Regions from separate parts of the Pantoea sp. X-Soil-OKNW-556 genome, predicted to be linked through region 2. Evidence: predicted binding sites of a transcription regulator. Region 2 holds the regulator's gene; the other holds the start of a gene.

Region 1 (5,139 bases), 520 kb from region 2:
AACCGATGATAAAAAATGTCGTATTTACATCAGGGCATCTGCGCCTGTTGCTCAGTACCGCTCTGCTGATGGGAAGTGCCGTGGCTCATGCCGAAGATAATGGCCGTATGCTTAACAACCAGCCTCAGCCACCCGATATCCGTCTCGGTCCTCTTTTTAATGCGGTGCAACAGGCAAAATTTTATCCGGACCAGAAAACCTTTGCCGATGCGGTGCCGAAATATAACCCCTCATCGATTCTCGCCGACTGGCAGATGCAGAAAAGCCAGCGCAACTTCGACCTGAAACATTTCGTTGATGCCAATTTCACGCTGCCCAAAGAGCAGGATAAATACGTGCCTCCCGCCGGTCAGAGCCTGCGTGCCCACATAGATGGCCTGTGGCCGGTACTGACACGATCCACACCGCAGACCAGCCAGTACGATTCTCTGCTGCCGTTGCCCAAACCCTATGTGGTGCCCGGTGGTCGTTTCCGTGAGGTGTATTACTGGGATAGCTACTTCACCATGCTCGGCCTGGCGGAAAGCGGCCACTGGGATCGGGTGCAGGATATGGTGGATAACTTTGCCTCGGAACTGGATCGTTACGGCCATATCCCCAATGGCAACCGCAGCTACTATCTGAGCCGCTCGCAACCACCGTTTTTTAGCCTGATGATCGACCTGCTGGCGTCCCACGACGGTGACAGCGTCTACACCCACTATTTGCCGCAGTTACAGAAAGAGTATGACTACTGGATGGCGGGCAGTGACACGCTGGCTGCCGGTCAGGCCAGTAAGCGGGTGATTAAACTGAGCGACGGTACTCTACTCAACCGTTACTGGGACGATCGCGATGTGCCGCGTACCGAATCCTGGCTGGATGACGTGAATACCGCGAAGAAAGCGACGCAGCGTGATAAGGCGCAGGTGTATCGCGATTTGCGCGCCGGCGCAGCATCCGGTTGGGACTTCAGCTCACGCTGGTTTACCGATGCGCACAATCTGGCGACCATTCGTACCAGCCAACTGGCCCCGGTCGATCTCAACAGCCTGCTGTTCCATCTGGAACAGACGTTATCTAAAGCCGAGAAGCTGGCGCATCACAATGATCGGGCGCAGCAGTTTGCCAGCAAAGCGGAAACCCGCCAGGCGGCGATCAATCGTTATCTGTGGGATGAGCAGCATGGCTGGTACGCCGACTACAACTGGCAAAGTAAGCAGGTTCATCCACAACTCACGGCGGCGGCGTTGTTCCCGTTATATCTGCAACTCGCCAGCGATAAACAGGCGGATCGCACCGCTACTGCCGTGGAAAAACAGTTGCTGAAACCCGGCGGGCTGGTGACCACTACCATCAATAACGGCCAGCAGTGGGATGCCCCTAACGGCTGGGCTCCGTTGCAGTGGGTCGCGGTGACCGGACTGGAACATTATAAGCAGCCGCAACTGGCCCAGCAGATTGGTCAGCGCTTTTTACAGAACGTACAGATGACCTATGACAAGGAGCATAAGCTGGTTGAGAAATACGTGGTGGAAGGGGCGAAACTCGGCGGTGGCGGCGGGGGCGAGTATCCGTTACAGGATGGCTTTGGCTGGACCAACGGCGTAACCCTGATGCTGCTCGACAAATATTGTCCAAAAGAGAAAACCTGCGACAGCGCGCACGACATTCCGAATATGCCCACGCTGACCGCGACACAACCGTAATCCTTCTCTCCTGGCCGGGTCATTCGATCCGGCTATTTATCCATCGTAGCGGCGCGATTTATCACGCATTTCCGCGTTCGATGTCGGTAAAAACCGCGCGATAAATCGCGTAATGCCGATCAGTTAAGCATGAAATGATCGATTGAACGATCCTGTAGTTCTGCAAAAATCTGTAATCTCCCGGGGATTACGGATTTTTTTATGTTACTCAGCCAGGCTCTCGATACCGTCCTGAACTTTACGCCGAAAGAATTTTCTGCGCTTTCCGATCTGCTCTCACCCGAACTCATTGATGAATGTCTGGTTGATACCGGTGTCGTGACTCTGCGAAAACGCCGCCTCCCAATGGATATGATGGTCTGGGCTGTTACCGGCATGTCCCTGTTTCGTTCGCTTTCCATGAACCAGATTGTTTCTCATCTGGATATCGTGTTACCGGGTAAACGTCCTTTTGTCGCGCCCAGCGCCGTGGTGCAGGCGCGTCAGCGACTCGGTGAAGATGTTGTTCGTCTGGTTTTTGAGAAGTCCCGCCAGCTCTGGTTCGACAAAACACCCTTGTCGAACTGGAATGGTCTGACCCTGCTGGCCGTCGATGGCACGCTATGGCGTGCGCCCGATACGCCGGAAAACGATGCCGCTTTTGGACGAACGGCAAATATACACAGCCGCTCTGACTGGCCGCAGTTACGCATGGTCTGCCAGATGGAAGTGACCAGCCATCTGCTGTCAGGTGTGAGTTTTGGCAGTGTGACAGAAACCAGCGAAGTTGACCTTGCCGCCGGGCTGGTGAAACAGACTCCCGATAACTCACTGACTATACTGGATAAAGGCTTCTATGCGCTCGGCCTGCTGCACTACTGGCAGACATCCGGGACAGGGCGACACTGGATGCTTCCATTGCGTAAAGATGCAAAGTACCGGGTTCTGAAAAAGCTGGACAAAGGCCACGAGCTGGTAGAGTTCGACCTGTCGTGGCAGGCGCGCAAAAAATGGAAAGATGCGCCGGAGACACTGACGGCGCGGCTGATAAGCAAGCAGGTTAACGGGAAAACAGTACAAATCCTGACCTCGATGTGCGATGCGCGTCGTTATCCGAAGGCGGATATCGTTGAGCTTTACGGGTATCGCTGGGAAATCGAGCATGGCTTCCGGGAGATGAAACAGCATCTACTGAACAATGAACTGACGCTGAGAAGTAAAAAACCGGAGCTGGTGAGACAGGAGTTATGGGGCGTTGCACTGGCGTACAATCTCCTGCGCTTTATGATGGCGCAGATGGCTTACAGCCTGAAGAATGTGGAACCTTATCAGATGGGCTTTAAGCAGGCCGCGCTTTATCTGACGGGCCAGCTAAGCATCCTGCCCGCCGTAGCACCGGGAAAAATCCCGCGAATAATAAATGAAATAATGGAGATGGCAGGAAGCTTCGTGCTTCCGAAGCGAAGGCAGAGGCATTATCCACGGGCGGTAAAAAAGAGGCCGAAACGCTATGCGTTCCGGCATGACTGAGGCTTAACTGACAAGCATTACGCGATAAATCGCGCCGCTACGCAATGCCCGGTTAATCAAACCCTCATTTACATCTTGAAACGCCTTTATCGAAAAGATAATAATTCTCACTCTTATAACGATTTCTATTATCTCATTTCTTTCGAAGGAACTAAGATGACCTGCCTGTTTACCCTCAATCGTTGCCGCGTGCTGTGCGCACTGGCCCTGGCGTTACCCGGCATCAGTTTTGCTGAAGATACGCTGGTGGTCACCGCACAACCGCAGGAGAGCGCCACCTCCCCCACGCAAGGCTATCTGGCGACACGCAGTAGCGGCGCAAGTAAAACCGACCAGCCGCTGATCACCACGCCGCAGTCCATTTCGGTGGTGACGCGCCAGCAGATGGAAGATCAGGGCGCGACCGATCTTAACCAGGCGCTGAATTACACCCCTGGCGTGTTTACCAACTTTGGCGGCGCAGCAACCCGTTACGACACCATCTCGCTGCGTGGCTTCCACGGCGGTGATGTCGATAACACCTTCCTTGATGGCCTGCGCGTCATGAGCGATGGCGGCAGCTTTAATATCCTGCAAGTGGATCCCTGGTTCCTGGATCGCATTGATATTATTAAAGGCCCCTCGTCGGCGTTATATGGCCAGACGGTGCCCGGCGGCCTGGTGAATATGGTGAGTAAACGACCGCAATTCGCTGAAGAGGGACATTTCCGCCTGTCGACCGGTACCAACGCGACCAACAGCGCGGCCTTTGATTACACCAACGCGATTAACGATCAGTGGGCATTTCGCCTGACCGGCATTACCCGCAACAGCGACACGCAATACGACCATACTCGCGAAGAGAAATACGCCATTTCGCCGCAGCTGATGTGGCAACCCAATGACGATACCAGCCTGATCCTGCGCGCTTATCTGCAAAAAGATCCGTCAGGCGGCTATCATGGTTCGGTGCCTGCCGAAGGTACGCTCTACAGTCACAATGGCCGCAAACTGAGCGACAGTTTTTATGAAGGCGATAGCGCGCTTGATCAGTTCAAACGTCATCAGCAGATCTACAGCTACGACTTTTCCCATCGTTTCAATGAAGTGTGGTCAGTGCACTCCACCGGCAGCTACAGCCACTCGAATGTCGATCTGGATCAGGTCTACCAGATTGGCTGGGATGCAACTAACCCGGACCTGCTGACGCGCTATTATTCTGGCGAGCGTTCGTCGCTGTCAGCCTGGGCAACCGATAATCAGTTGCAGGCGGATTTCACCACCGGTGCGGTACAACACCGCGTCACTCTCGGGGCGGAATATCATCGTTATAAGAACGATATTCTCAGCGCCAGCGGCTACGCCAGCTCACTCAATCCGTGGACCGGCGTCGCAGTGGGCAGCATGCCGGACTACGACTGGACAGCTGAGACGCGTCGTTACTATCAAACCGGTTTGTATTTGCAGGATGAACTGCAACTGGACCGCTGGCACCTTGATCTGTCTGGCCGCTATGACCGCATCGTTTCAGAAAATGGCACCAGCCGCCGCCAGGATGATCACGTTAGTGGCCGTGCCGCCCTGCTGTACGCCTTCGATAATGGACTCTCCCCGTATGTCAGCTGGAGCCAGGCCATCACCCCTGCTTCTCTGACCGACCCCTACGGCAACCAGCTAAAACCGACGACCTCTGAACAATACGAGGCCGGCGTGAAGTATCAGCCGGTTGGCACACGCGATATGTATTCGATTGCGGTGTACGACCTGACGCAGAATGATGTTGCCAACCGTGATGTGATTTCCGGCACCTATACGCCATCGGGCAAGGTCCATTCACAGGGTATCGAGCTGGAAGCACGTAACCAGATTACGCCACGCTTCAGCACCATCGCCGGGTATACGCTGAACCATCTGCGCTTTAAAGATTCTGTTGATGGCAACGACGGCCATACTCCGTATGTCA
Region 2 (5,139 bases):
GACGAAGATTTGGCGAGCGGTAAGCACAACAGCGTGCATACCCGTTTCCCGCCTGAGCCCAATGGTTACCTGCATATTGGCCATGCGAAATCGATCTGTCTGAATTTTGGTATCGCACAAGATTACCAGGGACAGTGCAATCTGCGCTTCGACGACACCAACCCGGTGAAAGAAGATATGGAGTTCGTCGAGTCCATCAAGCGCGACGTGCAATGGCTGGGCTTTGAATGGAGCGGAGACGTTTGTTACTCCTCGAACTATTTCGACCAGCTGTACAACTATGCGGTCGAACTGATCAACAAAGGCCTGGCCTATGTGGATGAGCTTTCGCCGGAAGAGATTCGCGAATACCGTGGCACCCTGACTGCCCCGGGTAAAAACAGCCCGTTCCGCGATCGCACACCGGAAGAGAACCTGGCGCTGTTTGAAAAAATGCGCGCCGGTGGCTTCGAAGAGGGCAAGGCTTGCCTGCGTGCCAAAATCGATATGGCATCAAACTTTATCGTGATGCGCGATCCGGTGCTGTATCGCATTAAATTTGCTGAGCATCACCAGACTGGTAACAAATGGTGCATCTACCCGATGTACGATTTTACCCACTGCATCTCCGACGCACTGGAAGGCATTACCCATTCACTGTGTACGCTGGAGTTCCAGGATAACCGTCGCCTGTACGATTGGGTGCTGGACAACATCAGCATTCCGGTTCACCCGCGTCAGTATGAATTCTCACGTCTGAATCTGGAATACGCGGTGATGTCGAAGCGTAAACTGACTCAGCTGGTGAGTGAAAAGGTGGTAGAAGGCTGGGATGACCCGCGTATGCTGACCGTGTCCGGTTTGCGCCGTCGTGGTTACAGCGCAGCCTCGATTCGTGAATTCTGCCTGCGAATTGGTGTGACGAAACAGGACAACATCGTTGAGATGGCCTCGCTGGAGTCATGTATCCGTGACGATCTCAACGAGAATGCGCCGCGTGCTATGGCGGTGCTGGATCCGCTGAAAGTGGTGATTGAGAACCTGCCTGCGGGTCATGAAGAGATCATCACCATGCCGAACCATCCGAACAAACCGGAAATGGGCACGCGTGAGGTTCCGTTCAGTCGTGAGGTGTGGATCGATCGCGCTGATTTCCGTGAGGAAGCCAACAAGCAGTACAAACGTCTGGTGCTGGGTAAAGAGGTCCGTCTGCGTAATGCTTATGTGATCCGTGCCGAGCGCGTAGCGAAAGATGATGAAGGCAATATCACCTGCATCTATTGTACCTGTGACGTCGATACCCTGAGCAAAGATCCGGCTGATGGCCGTAAAGTGAAAGGTGTGATCCACTGGGTTTCGGCGATCCATGCGCTGCCTGCGGAATTCCGTCTGTACGACCGTCTGTTCAGTGTACCGAACCCAGGTGCGGCAGAGGATTTCCTCACCACCATCAACCCGAACTCGCTGGAAATCAAACAAGGTTTTGTTGAGCCGGGTCTGCGTGATGCAGTAGCGCTTGCGCCGTATCAATTTGAACGTGAAGGTTATTTTTGCGCAGATAGCGTTTATTCGCAGCCTTCTAAGCTGGTATTCAACCGTACTGTCGGTTTGCGTGATACCTGGGCGAAAATCGGCGATTAATCCTTTTTGTCGTTTTCCCCATATCCTGATAAAAGGGCGAGAAATCGCCCTTTTTTATTGGCTGTAATTTGAGTTTAGCCATCTTTTATTCTGTGGCTTGCGAAACGTGCTTGTTACCGGGATTTGCAACTAATCTGACTTTAACATAATTAATCAATTTACGAGTGTTAAAAACTTTTTTTCAGGTAGGCTATGCGCTCTCAGACGTTGCTCCGCGGGTTATAAAGGAAAAAAAATGACAAGTCTCGCTCAGGAAGCCAAACACAGCGTAGTGGTATTACATCAACTTATCGAACGTATTTTTAATCAGTCGGATAGCACCGACGACAGCATTGAATTGTTCCTTTCGCACTTTCACCCGGATTTCAAAATGGTGACACCGCAGGGCAAGCAACTGGATTTCAATGCGACGGAAGTGCTGTTCCGTCAACTGCGTGGTCAACGTGAAGGGATGCGTATCGCCACCAGCGAACATGCCATCATCTCGCAACAAAGCAAGGAAGTGACGATTCAGTATCGCGAATTGCAAATGATGAACGGCACTAACCAGAGCCGCATCTCACTGGCGGTGCTGGATTGCAGTACCTCAATTCCGCGCTGGCGTTATTTACAGGAAACGCTGGTGCAGTGAAGCAGCCATAAAAAAACCGGTGCCAGGCACCGGTTTTTTTATACTGCATAGCACATTTTATTGCTTGTCGTGGAGCGTCTCGTCTTCGCGGCAGTCTCCCAACGCACAGTGGCCGTACAAGTACAGACTGTGGTTAGTCAACTTGATACCGTGACGTGTGGCGATTTCGCGCTGACGGGTTTCAATGGATTCATCGCTGAATTCGATCACTTTGCCACAATCCAGGCAGATCAGGTGGTCATGGTGATGCTGTTGCGTCAGTTCAAAGACGGATTTACCACCCTCGAAGTTATGGCGGGTCACGATTCCCGCGTCATCAAACTGGTTAAGAACGCGATAAACCGTTGCCAGACCAATCTCTTCGCCCATGTCGATCAGGCGTTTGTACAAATCTTCCGCGCTGACGTGATGGCATTCGGGTTCCTGAAGCACTTCCAGAATTTTCAGTCTGGGGAGCGTGACTTTCAGGCCAGCCTTCTTCAATGCGGAGTTGTTGTCAGTCATGCGGATATTGTCCTGTTACTTAGCTAGTCACTTGCGGCGCAGGGCCTTGAATGTCGATCACGCGCATTCTCATTTGCGTCTCATTATAGAACTCAAGCAGTGAAATGAAAACCAAGGCAATGTCCTGAAAATCACCAGTGGCTGTAAGGAGAAATGTCACTAACGCCGGCGGGGATCGTGCAGGTCTTTGTTTCCATTTCACTCAGCCTCATTCTGATGCCAGAGGAATAAGCGGATGACCGTTACGGGTATTCTACAGATTTGCGGGAAAAAGTTAAAAAACAGTAGCTATTATTTTTATAGGAAATTCCTTTAACTCAATGTGAGCCAGCGCCCACATTGAGGAGGGCAGGGGATCAGGCTTCAATGATCTCTTTCAGTTGCAGCTCATCGAAAATCTGTTTCACCCATTTATCAACACGTTCGTTGGTCAGTTCAGGCTGACGATCTTCATCGATCGCCAGACCGAGGAAGTGTTTGTCATCTGCCAGACCTTTCGAGGCTTCGAAATGGTAGCCTTCGGTCGGCCAGTGTCCCACAATCACCGCGCCGTTTGGCTCGATGATATCGCGGATGGTGCCCATAGCATCACAGAAGTATTCAGCGTAATCTTCCTGGTCACCGCAGCCAAACAGCGCGACTAATTTGCCATTGAAATCAATTTCTTCCAGAGTCGGGAAGAAATCATCCCAGTCACATTGCGCTTCGCCGTAGTACCAGGTCGGAATGCCCAGCAGCAGGATATCGAATGCTTCGAGATCTTCTTTGGTGCTCTTGGCAATGTCATGCACTTCGGCCACATCTTTACCCAGTTGTTTCTGGATCATTTTTGCAATGTTTTCAGTATTGCCGGTATCGCTGCCGAAGAAAATGCCTACGATTGCCATGAGTTAAGTAACCTCTTAAATCCTGATATATGGGTTGAATGCACAGTTAAGCGAATGATAGCAGACCGGGCAAAGTGGCGGAACTTGTAAAGCCGAGACTTTGTGTTCCTGCGTGCGGTCTGCGTGTGTTACGACAGTTTGAGTTGCGCCAGCAGCATTTGTTCAATCAATTCGCTACGGCTGATGTTCTGCTGCTCTGCCAGAGTATTAAGCGCGTCAACCGCTTCACTGCTCATTTTTAGCTCCACGCGACGTAAACCACGCACTTTGTCGCGTTTTAGCTGGTTGCGCTTGTTAATGCGCAACTGTTCGTCACGCGTTAGCGGACTGGTTTTGGGGCGACCGGGACGTCGCTCATCAGCGAAGAGATCGAGCGTGGTGCGGTCAGTTTGTTCTTTTGCCATTTTTTGTAAAACTGAGTGGGCGCGAACGGCGGAAAGGCGCTGCGCAATTTATACATTATCGGCCCAGCCACGGTGAAAAAATCATCCGCGGCAAATTTTTAGCGCGACATCATACTCCAGCACTCCTTGCGACGCCAACCTTAAACGTTTTGCGGCAAGCTTTTGCTTTTACAGTACAAAAAAGCGGCGAACTGCGCGCAAAACCGCCTCAGGTTTTTCAGCATGGACCCAGTGACCGGCACCACTGATGACATGCGCATGCGCCTGTGGAAACTGGCGCAGCAACGCATCACGATGTTGATTGTCCAGATAAGGCGATTCGCTCCCGCGAATAAACAGCGCCGGATGTGGCCATGCAGGAACCTCATTCCAGCCGGAAATGGTGGCGTAATTATCCCACAGCACCGGCACATTAAAGCGCCATTCGCCATCCTGGAACGATTTCAGAATGAACTGAATGACCCCTTCTTCTTCCAACAGGGTGTGCATCACCTCGGCGGCTTCACCGCGACGTGTCACACCCGCGGCGCTTACGGCACGGATAGCAGCAAAAATCTCATCATGGCGGCGTGTCTGATAATCCACCGGCGCGATATCAATCATCACCAGCTTTTCAATGCGTTCCGGCGCAATGGCACTTAACGTCATGGCAATTTTGCCACCCATCGAATGGCCGATTACGCCAACACGATCGAGGCCGTGGGCGTCAAGAGTGTCAACGATATCTTGCGCCATCGCCGCATAGTTCATCTCGTCGCTGCGCGCGGACAGACCGTGATTGCGTACATCCACCTGCAAGGTGGGACGGGCATCGCGCAGGCCACGCGCCAGCACGCCAAGGTTATCCAGGCTGCCAAACAGGCCATGAATTAACAGAATTGGAGGAGCATCAGGGGCAGATTGTTCAGTTTCCAGACGGGCATTCAAAATCATGGCAAAGTTCTTACGGTTGTGAGCTTCGCTTAGGTTATCATGAATCCACCTGCTCAGGAGCCAACCTGGTGGGCATTAGGGCATATTCCGACTTTTGCCCTGAAACGATGCCAGCGCTATCGGCCGCCTGGGATTTAACTTTATAATCCTCATGTTAGAG

What was found. The regulator Fur, encoded in region 2, represses iron uptake genes when iron is present. The targets are predictions, from matches to a motif close to ATAATAATGAGAACNACTATCAA.
Region 1: AC6I8T_RS08280 (TonB-dependent siderophore receptor) is a predicted target of Fur. The motif match lies at 3,292-3,314, and genes of this name have one in related genera.

The regions. Positions count from the first base shown of each region.
Region 1 covers NZ_AP035990.1:1,784,541-1,789,679, reverse strand. Annotated here, with positions in the region: gene treA (alpha,alpha-trehalase TreA) at 6-1,688, shown strand; gene AC6I8T_RS08285 (IS4 family transposase) at 1,890-3,197, shown strand; gene AC6I8T_RS08280 (TonB-dependent siderophore receptor) at 3,354-5,139, shown strand, end outside.
Region 2 covers NZ_AP035990.1:1,263,353-1,268,491, forward strand. Annotated here, with positions in the region: gene glnS (glutamine--tRNA ligase) at 1-1,620, shown strand, start outside; gene AC6I8T_RS05730 (hypothetical protein) at 1,856-2,251, shown strand; gene fur (ferric iron uptake transcriptional regulator) at 2,309-2,755, opposite strand; gene fldA (flavodoxin FldA) at 3,112-3,642, opposite strand; gene ybfE (LexA regulated protein) at 3,771-4,046, opposite strand; gene ybfF (esterase) at 4,215-4,979, opposite strand.